4 regions of the Cobetia sp. 1CM21F genome follow, and region 2 is predicted to be linked to each of the others. Evidence: predicted binding sites of a transcription regulator. Region 2 holds the regulator's gene; each other region holds the start of a gene.
The links. The regulator LexA, encoded in region 2, represses DNA repair genes until DNA is damaged. The targets are predictions, from matches to a motif close to TACTGTNTANNTANACAGTA.
Positions count from the first base shown of each region.

Region 1: the regulator LexA is predicted to act here: its motif matches at 1,729-1,748, upstream of ruvC (crossover junction endodeoxyribonuclease RuvC).
Region 3: the regulator LexA is predicted to act here: its motif matches at 2,321-2,340, upstream of recA (recombinase RecA).
Region 4: the regulator LexA is predicted to act here: its motif matches at 1,559-1,578, upstream of recN (DNA repair protein RecN).

Region 1 is NZ_JALNTQ010000001.1:1,334,472-1,338,666, forward strand. Features, by position in the region: gene ruvA (Holliday junction branch migration protein RuvA) at 165-779, opposite strand; gene ruvC (crossover junction endodeoxyribonuclease RuvC) at 1,092-1,670, opposite strand; gene aspS (aspartate--tRNA ligase) at 1,951-3,738, opposite strand; gene MSG32_RS05400 (zinc ribbon domain-containing protein) at 3,886-4,110, opposite strand.
Region 2 is NZ_JALNTQ010000002.1:1,015,109-1,019,303, reverse strand. Features, by position in the region: gene topA (type I DNA topoisomerase) at 1-1,122, shown strand, start outside; gene MSG32_RS10025 (DUF6586 family protein) at 1,122-1,601, shown strand; gene MSG32_RS10020 (hypothetical protein) at 1,854-2,093, shown strand; gene lexA (transcriptional repressor LexA) at 2,211-2,840, opposite strand; gene MSG32_RS10010 (TetR/AcrR family transcriptional regulator) at 3,407-4,084, shown strand; gene MSG32_RS10005 (L,D-transpeptidase) at 4,084-4,195, shown strand, end outside.
Region 3 is NZ_JALNTQ010000005.1:142,190-146,384, reverse strand. Features, by position in the region: gene alaS (alanine--tRNA ligase) at 1-79, opposite strand, end outside; gene MSG32_RS15360 (regulatory protein RecX) at 323-907, opposite strand; gene recA (recombinase RecA) at 1,140-2,207, opposite strand; gene MSG32_RS15350 (CinA family protein) at 2,423-2,911, opposite strand; gene mutS (DNA mismatch repair protein MutS) at 3,126-4,195, shown strand, end outside.
Region 4 is NZ_JALNTQ010000004.1:297,183-301,377, forward strand. Features, by position in the region: gene recN (DNA repair protein RecN) at 1-1,471, opposite strand, end outside; gene grpE (nucleotide exchange factor GrpE) at 1,849-2,472, shown strand; gene dnaK (molecular chaperone DnaK) at 2,676-4,195, shown strand, end outside.

The DNA.
Region 1 (4,195 bases), on a different contig from region 2:
GGTGGCAAGGTTTGCCAGGGCGGTGCAACGATCTAGCGCATCTGCGTTCAAGCGCGCACTTTCTACCCCAGTAACCTGCCAACCCCTAGTCAATAAATCCAATCACGATGCGCCGTTTCCTTCACGGAAACTATAGGGCGCATGTTTGCTGCCCTGGCGGGGCCTCAGCTGGCCATCTTGCGCGCCAGCGCCGCCTTGATGAGCGCTTCGGTGGAGGCGCCGGTCTCGAGCCCGGAGAGCATCTTGGCCGCCTCGACAGGCTTGTAGCCCAGAGACACCAGCGCGGCTTCGGCATCCGCCAGAGGATGGGTGACCGGCGGTTGCGGCTGGGAGGCACGCGCCATTTCATCCAGCCCATCATCCGCCGGCAGCGTCCAATGCTTGAGGCGATCACGCATCTCGATGATCAGTCGATCCGCCGTCTTCTTGCCGACGCCCGGCAGACGTGTCAGCGCTCGGCTGTCTTCGTCGTGAACACAGCGAATGAAATCGGACTGCTCCATTCCCGACAGAATCGCCAGCGCCAGACGCGGGCCGACACCGGAGATCTTGATCAATTCACGGAACAGTCGACGCTCGGGCTCCTTGCCGAAGCCATACAGCAACTGCGCGTCTTCGCGCACCACCAGGTGGGTGTAAAGCTGGCAATGTTCGCCCACGGCCGGCAAGCCCAACAGGGTGTTCATCGAAGCTTCCAGTTCATAACCGACACCCTGTACGTCAAGCACCAGCTGCGGCGGTTGTTTTTCCAGCAATGTCCCGGTCAGGCGTCCAATCATGTTGCGGCTGTCCTTGCTCGGCAGAGAACGTGTTCGGTGGGATCGTGCTGCTCGCAGACCCGATTCTCTGCACGGATTGTTACAATGCGGGCAAGCCTACCAAAGATGAAGCGTAGGCGGCATGTCCCAGTGTCACGACGAATTTGTCGCATCTTTCTGACAGTCATACCTTGGGTGATGGCACGAAGCCTGATGCCACGCGGCTTGGCGCATCACGCAATCGGCTGCTGCCAGGCTCGGCAGACACTCTACAAGTGACTGAAAAATCGCTATTAATTGAGCACAATACCGCATTTGTCGCTCAGCGGCATGTCAGGCGTCGGGCTCGAAGTCTCGCCAGCTGCTGCTACGCCGTACGCGGGTTCCCTTGCGTCGACTGGTATTCCCCAGCCCCAAGGCTTCCAACTGGTCATTGCCGGGCGTCAGGCGTCGACGCGCGAAACAATGCGTCAAGGCGATGGCCAGCGCATCGGCGGCATCGGCCTGCGGCGTGGCGGAAAGCTTGAGCGTATGCGTGACCATATGCTGCACCTGTGACTTCTCGGCGGCACCGGTACCGGTCACGGCCTGCTTGATCTGCCGCGGCCCATATTCGAACACCGGCAAGCCGTGATTGGCCGCACACACGATGGCAGCCCCGCGCGCCTGGCCCAGCTTGAGCGCCGAATCGGCGTTCTTGGACATGAAGACCTGCTCGATGGCGAATTCCGCGGGGCGATGCAGGGCGATCACCTCGCTGATACCGGCATAGATCTGCGCCAGGCGCTGATCCAGGCTGACCTGTGACATGCGAATGCAGCCACTGTCCACATAGCGAGGCTGGGCCGCAGAGACATCCAATACCCCATACCCGGTCAGACGTGAGCCCGGGTCGATGCCAAGAATGATCATGCTGCCGCCTCGCTTCTCACACCTTGCGTCTTCGCTGTCGTCATCGCGCCATCGCTCTTACTGTGTATATAACCAGCCACCATGCCACAAAAAAGGCGGTGCGACACTGTCATGGCCTGACGTGAACGCCAGCAAACAGTCTCGCACCGCCTTGTCGGGCTTGCTCGCCCCCTCGCCTACCAGGTCAAAGGGACAAACCTGCCACTGCGGGACCGCCCTTGTCTGATCGAATCAGTCCAGACGGCCCCACCAGTCACTCTCTCGGTCATGCGCCGCTGAATCAGGCCTGACCGCTTTCGTCCTCGACCTTGACCTTCTGACGCAGACGGATGTTCAGCTCCTTGAGCTGCTCACCGCTGACCACGCCCGGGGCGTCGGTCATCATGCAGCCGGCGCTCTGGGTTTTCGGGAAGGCAATCACTTCACGAATGGTCTTGGCGCCGGTCATCAGCATCACCAGACGGTCGAGACCGAAGGCCAGACCACCATGGGGCGGCGCGCCGAACTTCAGGGCGTCGAGCAGGAAGCCGAACTTCTCTTCCGCTTCTTCTTCACCGATGCCCAGCACTTCGAATACGGTACGCTGCATGGCCTGATCGTGGATACGGATGGAGCCGCCACCCAGCTCGGTGCCGTTGATGACCATGTCGTAGGCGCGAGACAGTGCCGCTTCCGGGTTGGCCTTGAGCTCTTCCGGCGTGCAGGACGGCGCGGTGAACGGGTGGTGCAGCGCGCTCAGGCGGCCGTTGGCATCGGCTTCGAACATCGGGAAGTCGACGACCCACAGCGGCGCCCACTCGCGGGTGTAGAGGTTGAGGTCTTCACCCAGCTTGACGCGCAGCGCACCGATGGCCTCGGCCACGATGTTGGCCTTGTCAGCGCCGAAGAACACGATGTCGCCATCGACGGCGCCACAGCGGTCCAGCACTTCATCCACGACGTCTTCCATGAACTTGACGATCGGCGACTGCAGACCCTCGACGCCCTTGGCACGTTCGTTGACCTTGATCCACGCCAGGCCCTTGGCACCGTAGATGCCGACGAATTTGGTGTAAGCGTCGATTTCCTTGCGTGACAGGCTGGCACCGCCCGGCACACGCAGTGCGGCGACACGGCCCTTGTCGTCCTTGGCCGGACCGGAGAAGACCTTGAAGTCCACGCCGCTCATCAGGTCATCGACATCGACCAGTTCCAGCGGGATACGCAGGTCCGGCTTGTCGGAACCGAAGCGGCTGATGGCCTCGGAGTACGGCATGGTCGGGAAGTCGCCCAGCTCGACATCGAGCACTTCCTTGTAGAGGCCACGGATCATGGTCTCGGTCATGCCCATGATGTCCTGCTCGTCGACGAAGCTGGCTTCGAGGTCGATCTGGGTGAACTCCGGCTGACGGTCAGCACGCAGGTCTTCATCACGGAAGCATTTGGCGATCTGGTAGTAACGATCGACACCGGCGACCATCAGCAGCTGCTTGAACAGCTGCGGAGACTGCGGCAGTGCGAAGAAGCTGCCGGCGTAGGTGCGGCTCGGCACCAGATAGTCACGTGCGCCTTCCGGCGTGGCACGTGTCAGGATCGGGGTTTCGATGTCGAGGAAGCCCAGGGCTTCGAGCTGGGCGCGCACGCTGTGAGTGATGCGCGAGCGCAGACGCAGCTTCTCGATCATGTCGGGACGACGCAGGTCGACATAACGATACTTGAGGCGAACTTCCTCACCGACCTTGTTGTGGTCGTCGAGCTGGAACGGCGGCGTCTGTGCGGTGTTGAGCACTTCGACGTCCTTGGCCAGCACTTCGATCATGCCTGTCGGCATGTTCGGGTTCTGGGTGCCTTCCGGGCGCAGACGGATACGGCCCTTGATACGCAGCACGAACTCGCTGCGCGCCTTGTCGGCAGTGGCGAAGGCATCGACGGTGTCCGGATCGACGACGATCTGGGCGATGCCATCACGGTCGCGCATGTCGAGGAAGATGACGCCACCGTGGTCGCGACGGCGGTGCACCCACCCGCACAGAGTGACATCCTGATCGATCAGGGTCTCGTTCAGTTTGCCGCAATAGTGGCTGCGCATGTTGATTCCTTGTTGCTCAAATTCATGATCGACGCGCTGATGCGCATCTGTCTCAGAGGGCCTGCCGTTGGCGATGAGGGTCAAGGGTACCCGCTGGGCGCCCCTGACCCTCATCACGCTGATGCCTGACGCACTATCCCAGCTGTGTCAGGCGGTGCTGTCGCTACCACCGGCCAGATTCTTCTTGCTGCCGGACTTGAAATCCGTCTCGTACCAGCCACTGCCTGCCAGACGGAACCCGGCGGCGGAGACCAGCTTCTCGAGCTGGTCCGTCTTGCATTCCGGGCACTCCGTCAGCGGCGCAGCGCTGATCTTCTGCAACTTGTCCATCCGATGGCCACAGGCCTTGCAGTGGTATTCATAGATCGGCATGGTTTTCTTTCCTGACAATACTGGTCACGGGGCTGTCTGAGCACCGTGAACCATGACAATGTTATGCCTTGCGGCGCGTCTTGCG
Region 2 (4,195 bases):
ACCTATGCCGCCATCATCTCCACCATCCAGGACCGTGGCTACGTGGCGCTGGAAAACCGTCGCTTCTATGCCGAGAAGCTGGGCGATATCGTCACCGATCGCCTCAGCGAGTCCTTCAAGGACCTGATGGACTTCGGCTTCACGGCGCGCATGGAAGACTATCTCGATGAGGTGGCCAACGGCGGGCGCAACTGGCGCGAGCTGCTGGACACCTTCTACGCCGAGTTCAAGGCCGAGCTGGACCACGCCCAGTCCGAAGAGGGCATGCGTCCCAACCAGCCGGTGCCGACGGACATCGCCTGCCCGACCTGTGGGCGTGAGATGCAGATTCGTACCGCCTCGACCGGGGTCTTCCTGGGCTGTTCCGGCTACAACCTGCCGCCCAAGGAGCGCTGCAAGACCACCATCGATCTGCTGCCGGGCGATGAAGCCGTGGCGGCCGATGCCGGTGAAGATGCCGAGACGGATGCGCTGCGCGCCAAGCGTCGCTGCCCGATCTGCGCCACCGCGATGGACAGCTACCTGATCGATGAGCAGCGCAAGCTGCACGTCTGCGGCAATAGCCCGGACTGTGTCGGTCATGAGGTCGAGGAAGGTCAGTTCCGCATCAAGGGCTACGATGGCCCGGTGATCGAGTGCGACAAGTGCGGCTCCGACATGCAGCTCAAGACCGGGCGTTTCGGCAAGTACTTCGGCTGCACCAACGAGAATTGCAAGAACACCCGCAAGCTGCTCAAGTCCGGTGAAGTGGCGCCGCCGAAGATGGACCCGATTCCGATGCCGGAACTTGCCTGCGTCAAGGTCGAGGACCACTACGTGCTGCGCGATGGCGCCAGTGGCCTGTTCCTGGCGGCCAGTCAGTTCCCCAAGAATCGCGAGACGCGTCCGCCGCTGGTCAAGGAGCTCAAGGCGCATGCCGACGAGCTGCCGGAGAAGTATCACTTCATTCTCGAGGCCCCGGATCAGGACCCGGACGGACGTCCGGCGCAGATTCGCTTCTCGCGCAAGGTCAAGGCTCAGTACGTCATGACCGATGAGGAAGGCAAGGCGACCGGTTGGAAGGCCACCTACGACAACGGCCGCTGGGTCGTCGAGGACAAGCGCAAGGGAGCCAAGAGCTGATGAGCCAGCGTGCCCGTACCAATCAGCTGCTGTATCAGGCCGAGTTGCTGCTGGCCCAGTCAGCAGCCTCTGGCGACGATGAGCATGCCGTGGCGCGTCGCATGGCCGGTGAAGAGGGCGCGCTCGCCCTGCTGGAGCTGGCGCTGGCGTCATTGCTGGAAGAATGTGCCGTGACGGCGCGCTGGCCGCAGGGTAGCTGGCGCGAGCGCCTGGCGTCGCCGCCGACGCCCATCGCCGAGGTCGAGCAGCTGCGCAGCCTGCTGGAGCGCCCCGACAGCTGGTTGTCTGAGCTGGTCGCGGATGTGACCCGCCTGCATGAAGAGGGCGGCGTCGCTCGCCGCGAGGAATCGCGTTCGCGTGGTGATGGTCTGATCATCGCGGCAGCCTCGAGCGCCTCGCTGGCCGAGCGTCTCAGCGCCGCCATCACGGCATTCAAGGCGCTGCTGCCGCAGCTGCGCGAGTCGAGTGTCGAGTGGTAGGTCAAGGCGTTGATCTGGTGCTGCACGCTGGTGATGACTGGCGCATGGCAATCGGGTGACGTTTCGCCTTCACGGGTGCTAGACTGATCGCATTGTGGCAAGCCCTGCATTCTCCGGTACGACCATGGCTCTGGCTGTGGTCGTACTTTTTTCTGCGTCGCTGATGGCAACACGGTGCCGGGCTTGCCAGCCGTCGCGCTGACGATTACAACGACGCCGGTATCTCGCGAGATGCCGTGCAGGAGGAATGACGTGTCCGATCCCGCCGTACTTGAAATTGTGCAAATGGAAGATGGTGAAGTGATTCTGCGCGCCGCGGAAAGCGAAGGTGAGCCGCTGCTCAGCATTCGCATTTCGGACGAGGCCGCTGATCTGCTGCGTGACAATCGTTTCGAGGTCGCGCGTGAGATGATCGACCACGCCATCACCCGGACTCGCCTCTGGGATGGCGAAGAAGACGAGGACGAGCAGTCAGAAGGCATCGTGCACTGATTCATCGCTCGCGCTTCGCGCACAAAAAAACCCGCCTTGAGGCGGGTTTTTTTGTGCAATGCGTGCGGCTTTTCTGTTGCTCAGAGCTTTGCGAGAAGAGCGCCGCTGGTCAAGGTCTCAGTGCAGGCCACCATCGCGGATGACGCCCACCCCGAGACCCTCGATCTCCAGGCTGTCCGTGCGCAGGTCGACCTTGATCGGCGAGAAGTCCTCGTTCTCGGCTTCCAGCCACACGTAATGCCCGTCACGGCGGAAGCGCTTGACGGTGACCTCATCCCCCAGACGTGCCACCACGATCTGGCCGTCACGCACGCTGCTGGTGCGGTGCACGGCCAGCAGGTCACCTTCCAGAATCCCCACGTCCTTCATCGACACGCCGCGTACACGCAGCAGGTAGTCGGCAGCCGGCGAGAAGTAGTCGCTCGGTAGCGGACAATGACGGTCGATATGCTCGCTGGCAAGAATCGGGCTGCCGGCGGCCACTTCCCCGATCACCGGCAGGCCATCGTTGGCGCTGTCGTCGACGTCAGCCAGCGACGGCACGCGAATGCCGCGTGAGGTGCCCGGCACCATCTCGATGGCGCCCTTGCGCTTGAGGGCACGCAGATGCTCCTCGGCGGCATTCGGTGAGCGGAAGCCCAGCGCTTGGGCGATTTCGGCCCGCGTCGGCGGGTAGCCAGAGGACTTGATGGTCTTGATGATGAAGTCGAAGACATCCTGCTGGCGCGGAGTAAGCGGCTGGGTCATGGCATTGCCTTTGGCCTGGGCGGCATCTTGAGCTGACGGCACGGGGTGTGCATCCATACAACTGTCATTGTATCCAGTCATGGCGGTCATGCAAGGCATCGTGGCTTGCGTGGTGGCCTCAAAGGGCAGGTAGTCGACGGGATATCGCTGTCTGGCGACTTTTCCTGCCGATATCCGAGGCATTCTTTCTTGAAGGGAATGTCTGGAAGTGAATGTCTGGAGGTGAATGTCTGGAGATGAATGTCTGGAAATGAACCCGGCCTGGCTCTGGCGGGGTGGTCAGTCACCGAGCATGACGAGCCCTTGAATCGGGATGGTCAGCGCTGAGGGAATATCAGGCTTGGCTAAACCTCTGGCGTTTGAAACGCGAGAGAATTGTCAGTCATGGCATGGCGCGCTAGAATCAAAGTGTTTCAAACGAATGTTCGCCGATGGTAGTGCTCACGGGTGTCATGATCGAACGCGCCTTGCGGTGAACCTGCACCACCTCATGAGAGAGTCGCCGCGCGGGGCTTGCGCCGTGACCTACGACTCCAGTCCTTTTCTACCTGACAAGGGTTCCGCCCATGGCCCAGACTGATACCGTTACCCGCATCCTCGATACTGCCGAGGTGCTGTTCGCCGAGCGCGGCTTCGCCGAGACCTCACTGCGTAACATCACCAGCAAGGCCAAGGTCAATCTGGCGGCGGTGAACTACCACTTCGGCTCCAAGAAATCGCTGATCCAGGCGGTCTTCGCACGCTATCTCGATCCGTTCAGTGAGCGTTTCCACGCGGCACTCGACAGCGTCGAGCAGCAATACGCCGGGCGCCAGGTGCCGCTGGAGGTCCTGCTGGAGGTGATGGCGCGTACCGTGCTGGAGGTGCCGGCCGAGCGCAATAGCCTGCGTACCTTCATGCGCCTGCTCGGGCTTGCCTATACCCAGGGTCAGGGCCACATGCGGCGCTATATCCGCGAGCATTACGGCACGGTCTTCAGCCGCTTCGCCGAGCTTCTGAAGCTGGCGACGCCTGATCTGCCGGACAACGAGCGCTTCTGGCGTCTGCACTTCATGCTCGGCAGCGTGATATTCACCTTCTCGGGCCTGGATGCGCTGCGCGATATCGAGGAGGCCGAGTACGGCCATCACACCACGGTGCGCGAGCTGATCCAGCACATGCGGCCGGTGGTGGTCGCGGCGATGGCAGCGCCGTTGCCGGCCACGCTCGGAGATGGTGAGGCGGTCACCCAGGCGGCCAGCTGATGGCCTGCTGGGTAGCGGTGGATCTCTCGCGCCAGAGCCTTGAGATACGCAATGACGCGCCGAGTGGCAGTCGTGATGCGCCGCCCCCCGCGGCTGACCCTGACGCGCTGG
Region 3 (4,195 bases), on a different contig from region 2:
GGGAGCTGGTGGGAACGATGGTATGGCCCTGCTTCTCGAAATAGGTCAGGAAGGCGTTTCTGATTTCTGCGCTTTTCATAGAGGTTCCGTAGCGATGTGCGTAAAGACGCTCCGGGGGTCTTCTGCATGACTTCCGCATGGTTTCTGCATATTCATCCATGTGGGTATGCATGGAGGTGCAATGAAAAGCATGAAAGAAGGCGCCTGCCCCGTGCCGTCGCAAGACGACCTAGTATAACGCCTGTTCGCGCAAGCTAAAGGGGGGGGGAATGTCTTGAAGCGCCGGTTTGCGCGTCATGAGAGCCAAACAGCCACCCGCCAGCTAGCCTTCTTCGCCCTCATCACTCCAGGCGGACTCCATGGCATAGCGCAGCTGCTCATAGTCGAAGCCGCGCTGGAGCAGAAAGCGCTCGCGCCGTGCGCGCTCCTTGTGCCCCTCGCCGGGGCCGGAGAAGCGCCTGGCCAGCGTCTCGCGCGCCAGTTCGAAGAAATCCACCGCCTCGACATGACCGAAGGCATCCGGCGTCGGGTCACTGGCGGCACGCATCACGGCATTGAGCGTCTCGCTATCGATACCACGCTGGCGCAGCTCCTGCTGGATACGCCTCGGCCCCTGCCCGCGCAGCACTCGCGTCCGCAGGAAACTGGCGGCAAAGCGCTCATCGGATTGCAGGCCCTCCTCGGCCATGCGCTCCAGCACCTCCTCGATCAGCAGCTCGACCTCATCGCGACTCAAGGCCGCCTGCGCGCCCTCCTCGCCCGCGGCTTGGCGCTCTGCCAACTCGTCATCGCTGACCGCCCGCAGGTAGTCACGCTCCTTGAGATAGTCGTGCAGCTCGCGGCGACTATGTTCGCGGCGCGCCAGACGCGCGATGGCATCATTGCGCGCACGCCGTTGCGGCGTCATCTCGCCTGAATCGAGCGGTTGATACTCAGACCCACCCATTTCAGCGCTGTCATCGTGCATGGTCATGCTCCCCGGGGTTGAGCAGAAGGACATCGATGGACGTGAACGCAAGGCGCCCGCCTCCGAGTCATCGGGGCGGGCGCCTTGGGATCATCGCACCGGGTCGGAAACGACACGGTGCGATGACGCCAGCCTGGCGGCTGGCGCTCTTGCTTTTTCTTCTGGACGAACCTCAATCGAGATCGATATCCAGGTCGTCTTCACTCTCGGCGGCCGCGGTCTCTTTCGGCTCTTCCTTGGCTTCCGGTGCTGCCAGCAACTGGGCACGGATCTGGGTTTCAATCTCCTCCATGATGGCGGGATTGTCTTCCAGGTACTGGGCGGAATTGGCCTTGCCCTGACCGATCTTGCTGCCCTGATAGCTGTACCAGGCGCCGGACTTGCCGACCAGACCACACTGCACGCCCAGGTCGATCACCTCACCGGCGTGATAGATGCCCTTGCCGTAGAGAATCTGGAACTCGGCCTGACGGAACGGCGGTGCGACCTTGTTCTTGACGACCTTGACGCGGGTCTCGTTACCGGTGACTTCATCACCGGACTTCACGGAGCCGGTACGACGGATATCCAGACGCACACTGGAGTAGAACTTCAGTGCGTTACCGCCCGTCGTGGTTTCGGGGCTGCCGAACATCACGCCGATCTTCATGCGGATCTGGTTGATGAACACCACCATGCAGTTGGCGTTCTTGATGTGACCGGTCACCTTGCGCAGTGCCTGGGACATCAGACGCGCCTGCAGGCCGACGTGGGAGTCGCCCATCTCGCCTTCGATCTCGGCACGCGGCGTCAGTGCTGCCACGGAGTCGACGATGATGACGTCAACGCCGCCGGAGCGTACCAGCATGTCGACGATCTCGAGCGCCTGCTCACCGGTGTCCGGCTGGGAGACCAGCATCTCGTCCAGATTGACGCCCAGCTTCTCGGCGTAGGACGGATCCAGTGCGTGCTCGGCATCGATGAAGGCACAGACCTTGCCCTGCTTCTGCGCCTGGGCGATGACCGAGAGGGTCAGTGTCGTCTTGCCCGAGGATTCCGGGCCATAGATCTCGACCACGCGCCCGAAGGGCAGGCCGCCGATGCCGAGTGCGATATCCAGCCCCAGAGAACCGGTGGAAACCGACGGGATGGCCACACGCGGGGCATCGCCCATGCGCATGACGGCGCCCTTGCCGAACTGGCGCTCGATCTGGGACAGCGCCGCGTTCAGCGCCTTGGTACGATTGTCGTCCTTTGCCATGTGGCCTCCTGTCAAACGGCGGAGCCACACGGGCTGCCACCTGGAATAGAGAATTCTGTCACTGAGAGCTGAGCAGACACCGTCAGACTAGCGGCTGAGGTGTCGTGGCAAAACCCTGTATACATGGACAGTATAATGCCGCAAGTTGCGTCACTCTGCCAGTCCGGTGATGCGCTTTTTCAGGCAGCACCCTCAACGCGGGGCTTGCATCGGGCTCACGCCTCTTCGGTGCCGATCTGCAAGGCCTCCACGCGCTCGATCAAGCCCTGCAACGCTTCCCGCACCGCGGCGTCGCGCACGGCCTGCCGGTCGCCGGGAAAGTGACAGCAGCGTGCCTGCTGGCGCGCCTCGCTCCCCCACGCCAGCCACACGGTGCCGACGGGCTTCTCGTCACTTCCCCCGCCGGGGCCGGCCACACCGCTGATCGCCACCCCCAGCTCAGCGCCGCTTTCGCGACAGGCGCCCCGCACCATCTCGCACACGACCGCCTCTGAGACGGCACCGAACTCTTCAAGCGATGCCTCACTGACCCCCAGCAGGCGCTGCTTGGTGGCATTGGAATAGGTCACGTAGCCCGCATCGAAATAGCTGGAGCTGCCGGCAATCGCCGTGATCGCGGCGCTCACCCCGCCCCCGGTGCACGACTCGGCGGTAGTGACACGCACGCCGCGCGCGACCGCCAGCGCCTGCAGCTGCTCAGCCAGGGCATTCGCGCACGCAGCCTCAGGGGTCGTACCAGTCAATTGGCTCACGAACTTTCTCCTTGTGGAGGTCATCGGGTGAAAAGGGCAGCGAGCATGAGACATCACAGGCATTGGAGCCGGCCGCGCCAGTCCGTAGAATATCGCGCATCCCGCATGCCGTGCTCTCGCATGTGTGCTTTTTCCCATTGCAGTGCAGTCAAGGAAGTCCATGGCCATGGCCAAGAACAGCGCGCCCCAGATGACGCCGATGATGACGCAGTACATGAAGATCAAACGCGAGCACCCCGGCGTGCTGCTGTTCTATCGCATGGGCGACTTCTATGAACTGTTTGATGAGGACGCCAAGCGCGCAGCACAACTGCTCGATATCACGTTGACGGCGCGCGGCAGCTCCGGTGGCTCACCGATCCCCATGGCAGGGGTGCCCTACCACAGCGCCGAAGGCTATCTGGCACGCCTGGTCAAGATGGGCGAATCGGTGGCCATCTGTGAGCAGATCGGTGACCCGGCGACCAGCAAGGGACCTGTCGAGCGCAAGGTCGTGCGTATCGTCACCCCGGGGACACTGCATGATGAGGCGCTGCTGGATGCCAGCCGTGACAACCTGCTGGTGGCGCTGCACCGTGATGGCGAGACCTGGGGCCTGGCCGCTCTCGAGCTCTCCTCCGGTCGCTTCAGCGTGCTCGAGGTCAATGGTGATGACGAGCTGCTGGCCGAGATCCAGCGTCTGTCGCCTGCCGAAGTCATGGTCGGCGAAAGCCGTACCCTCCCCGCCAGCCTGGCCTCGCGCCCGGGCCTGACCCGCCAGAGCGATTGGCACTTCGATCACGAGACTGCCTTGCGCCTGCTGTGCGATCAGTTCGGCGTCCAGGACCTCAACGGCTTCGGCTGCAGCCACCTGACGCGCGCCGTCACGGCAGCCGGTGCCCTGCTCGACTACGCTCGCGACACCCAGCGTACCGGCCTGCCCCACGTGACCGCGCTGGCCGTCGAGAGCCGCGATGACTCGGTGGTGATCGATGCCGCCAGCCGTCGCAACCTCGAGATCGATACCAACCTGGGCGGCACCAGCGACAACACGCTGGCCAGCGTGCTGGACGTCACCGCGACCGCGATGGGTTCACGCCTGCTCAAGCGCTGGCTCAACCGCCCGCTGCGCGATCAGCTCCAGATCGGCCAGCGTCAGGCGGCGGTGCAACGTCTGCTGGATGGCGACTATCCCTTCGAGCTGCAAGGCCTGCTCAAGCGCATCGGCGATGTGGAGCGCATCCTCGCCCGTGTCGC
Region 4 (4,195 bases), on a different contig from region 2:
GCAGGTGCGTGACGGTCAGCACCTGGCCCTTGTCGCCCAGGCGACGCAGCAGCTGACCGACGATCTCGGCGGTGGCGCCGGAGATGCCGACATCGACTTCATCGAAGACCAGGCTGGGGATGGTCGAGCGACTGGCAGCCACGACCTGGATCGCCAGTGACACACGCGAGAGCTCGCCGCCGGAGGCCACCTTGGCCAGCGCACGTGGCGGCTGGCCCGGGTTGGCGCTGATGCGGAAGTGGATACGCTCCATGCCTTCCGGCTGCGGGCGCTCCCGCGCCTCGATGGCGACCTCGAAGGTGGCCTTGCCCATGCCGAGGAAGGCCAGCTGGTCCTGGATGTCGCTGGCCAGTTGCGGGGCGGCCGTGGCGCGTTTGGCGCTTACCTCACTCGCCAGCCCCTTCCAGGCCTCGCGACGCTGAGCCACTTCTTCGCGCAAGGCTTCGATGGCCTCCTCATCGCCACCCAGGCCGTCGAGTTCTTCGCTCAGGCGCTGATGAAGGCCATGCAGCTCGTCCGGCATCACATGATGCTTGCGCGCGATCTGGTGAATGCGGCTCAGGCGCTCATCGACGAAGGCGAGACGCTCGGGATCGAGTTCGGTGACTTCCACGAAGCGGTGCAGCTCACGTGCCGCTTCTTCTATCTGGATGCGCGCTTCCTCGAGCATGCCCAGCGCACTGGCCAGTGAGCCGTGTTCGTTGCCCGGCAGATGCGCCAGGCGCGCCAGGGCCTGGTTGAGGCGCGGCAACGCACCTTCTTCGTCGTGATCACAGCATTCGGCGGCGGACTGCGCCTCGGCCAGAATCTGCTCGGCATTGGCCAGCGTTTCCTGCTCCTGCTCCAGGGCTTCCAGCTCCCCTTCGCACAGCGCCAGTTCATCGAGCTCCTCGACCTGATAGCGCAGCAGCTGGCGGCGCGCACGCACCTCATCGCCATCATTGCTCATGCGCTTGAGGCGACGATGCGCCTCCTGCCAGTGACGGAAGTCCTCGCGCAATTGGGCAGCCTGAGTCTCCAGGCCCGCATATTCGTCGAGCTGACGCAGATGCGTCTCTTCCTTGAGCAGGGAGTGATGGGCGTGCTGGGAGTGGATGTCGATCAGGTGCTCGCCCAGCTCGCGCAGGTCGGCGATGGTGCAGGGCGTGCCGTTGATCCAGGCCTTGGAGCGGCCGCTGGCGGTGATAACGCGACGCAGCAGGCAGTCGTCGCTGCCCAGTTCGCGCTCATCCAGCCACTGGCGGGCGTCGCCAAGCTCACTGATATCGAAACGCGCGATGAGGTCGGCGCGGTCGGCGCCATGGCGCACGCTGCCGGCATCAGCACGCTCGCCCAGGCACAGGCCAAGGGCGCCGAGCAGGATGGACTTGCCGGCACCGGTCTCGCCGGTGATGGCGGTCATGCCGCGGCGGAAATCGAGTTCCAGCGTTTCGACGATGGCAAAATCTTGGATGGCGAGTTGCAGCAGCATGACTACCTCCGAGGGGGGCTTTGACGTACGCCGTGCTGGGGGAACATCAGCGGACCCGGACTCGATGGGCGGGCTACGGTGTCGCCATACAGTATGTTTATACAGTGAGCATGGCTTTTTATACAGCACGTTCGGGTGGCCTTCAATCCATGCCGGACTCAGTGGGGAGAAAAGCCCGCGGCAAGGCTTGAGAAGCGATGTGCTGTCCCCATATAGAGGCACTGACACTTTCAGTCGGCAGCAATGGCCTGGCCTTGCTGCCTCTCAAGGCAACTCATGGCCTGTCTGTCAGCCAGTGCGCGTGATGCTTCGCGACAAGCTCAGCAGGCCACGAATCAGGGCAATGGCGCATAGACGCCGGCCCGCAGGAGATCAGCATGGCTCAGGACCCGCAGACCCCGATGGATGAAGAGCTTCAGCGTGCCGCTCGCGATGCCGAGCCGCAGCCGGAAACGCCGGAAGGTGAAGTGATCGACAACGTACTGGATGCCGACGATACCGGCGCCGAAGGCTCTCTGGTGGACAACCCGGAAGCCGAGATGCTGGCCGCCCAGGTCGAAGAGCTTGAGCAGGCCGTCAAGGAAGCCAAGGACCAGGCGCTGCGTGCGGCTGCCGATGCGCAGAACGCGCGCCGTCGTGCCGAGCAGGACGCCGAGAAGGCGCGCAAGTTCGCGCTGGAGAAGTTCGTCAAGGAAATGCTGCCGGTGGTGGATTCCCTCGAGAAGGCACTGGAATCCATGTCGGGTGACGAAGCGGCCAAGACCCACGTCGAAGGCATCGAGATGACCTTGAAAATGCAGCTGGATGCCCTGAACAAGTCAGGCGTCGAGCAGCTGGATCCGCACGGCGAGCCCTTCGATCCGGAATACCATCAGGCTGTCGCCATGGTGCCGTCCCCGGACGCGGAGCCGAACAGCGTCATCGACGTGATGCAGAAGGGTTACACCCTCAATGGCCGCCTGGTGCGTCCGGCGATGGTGGCAGTCAGCAAGGCCTCCTGAGGCCTGCGCGCTCCCGACGTCCGATAGGCGTTGGATCGCGCCCTGTGGGGGCTCAGGGCGATCCGGCCCGGGAAAATTTGCCCGGCCGGGTCTTGAAACCCTGACACGCGACCCCATCTAGAGAAACAAGTTCAGGCACCGACACAAGGTGCCGACATCCAGACTTATCTTTCAGGCTAGCAACAGATTCGAGGTATACGATTATGGGACGCATCATCGGTATTGACTTGGGTACTACCAACTCCTGTGTGGCAGTGCTCGACGGCGAGAAAACCAAGGTCATCGAAAACGCTGAAGGCGGTCGCACCACACCGTCCATCATCGCTTACACCGACGACAACGAGATTCTGGTCGGCCAGTCGGCCAAGCGTCAGGCAGTGACCAACCCGGAGAACACTCTCTTCGCGGTCAAGCGCCTGATCGGTCGCAAGTTCAAGGATGATGTGGTTCAGAAAGACATCAAGATGGTGCCGTACAAGATTGTCGAAGCCGACAACGGCGACGCCTGGGTGCAGGTGAAAGACAAGAAGATGGCACCGCCGCAGATCAGTGCGGAAATCCTCAAAAAGATGAAGAAGACCGCGGAAGACTACCTCGGTGAAGAAGTCACCGAAGCCGTCATCACCGTGCCGGCCTACTTCAACGATTCCCAGCGTCAGGCGACCAAGGACGCCGGCCGCATCGCGGGTCTCGACGTCAAGCGCATCATCAACGAGCCGACTGCCGCAGCCCTCGCCTACGGCATGGACAAGTCTCGTGGTGACAAGACCATCGCGGTCTATGACCTGGGCGGCGGTACCTTCGATATCTCCATCATCGAAGTCGCCGACGTCGACGGTGAGACCCAGTTCGAAGTGCTCGCCACCAACGGCGACACCTTCCTGGGTGGTGAAGATTTCGACATGCACCTGATCAACTACCTGGTTGACCAGTTCAAGGCAGACAGCGGTATCGATCTGTCCGGCGACAACCTCGCCATGCAGCGTCTGAAGGAAGCCGCCGAGAAGGCCAAGATCGAGCTGTCCAGCGCTCAGCAGACCGACGTGAACCTGCCGTACATCACGGCTGACAACACCGGTCCGAAGCACCTGAACGTCAAGGTGACCCGTTCCAAGCTCGAGTCTCTGGTCGACGACCTGGTCGCACGCTCCCTGAAGCCGTGCCAGACCGCACTGTCCGACGCCGGCCTGTCCGCCTCCGAGATCGACGACGTCATCCTGGTCGGTGGTCAGACCCGCATGCCGCTGGTGCAGTCCAAGGTGGCCGAGTTCTTCGGCAAGGAAGCTCGCAAGGACGTCAACCCGGATGAAGCGGTCGCCGTCGGCGCCGGTATCCAGGGCGGCGTGCTGGGCGGCGACGTCAAGGACGTGCTGCTGCTGGACGTGACCCCGCTGACCCTCGGTATCGAGACCATGGGTGGCGTGCTGACGCCGCTGATCGAGAAGAACACCACCATCCCGACCAAGAAGTCCCAGGTGTTCTCCACCGCAGACGACAACCAGAGCGCGGTGACCATCCACGTCCTGCAGGGTGAGCGCAAGCAGGCCGCGCAGAACAAGTCTCTGGGTCGTTTCGACCTGGCCGACATTCCGCCGGCACCGCGCGGTGTGCCGCAGATCGAAGTCGCCTTCGACCTGGATGCCAACGGTATCCTGAACGTGTCCGCCAAGGACAAGGCGACCGGCAAGGAACAGTCCATCGTCATCAAGTCTTCCGGCGGCCT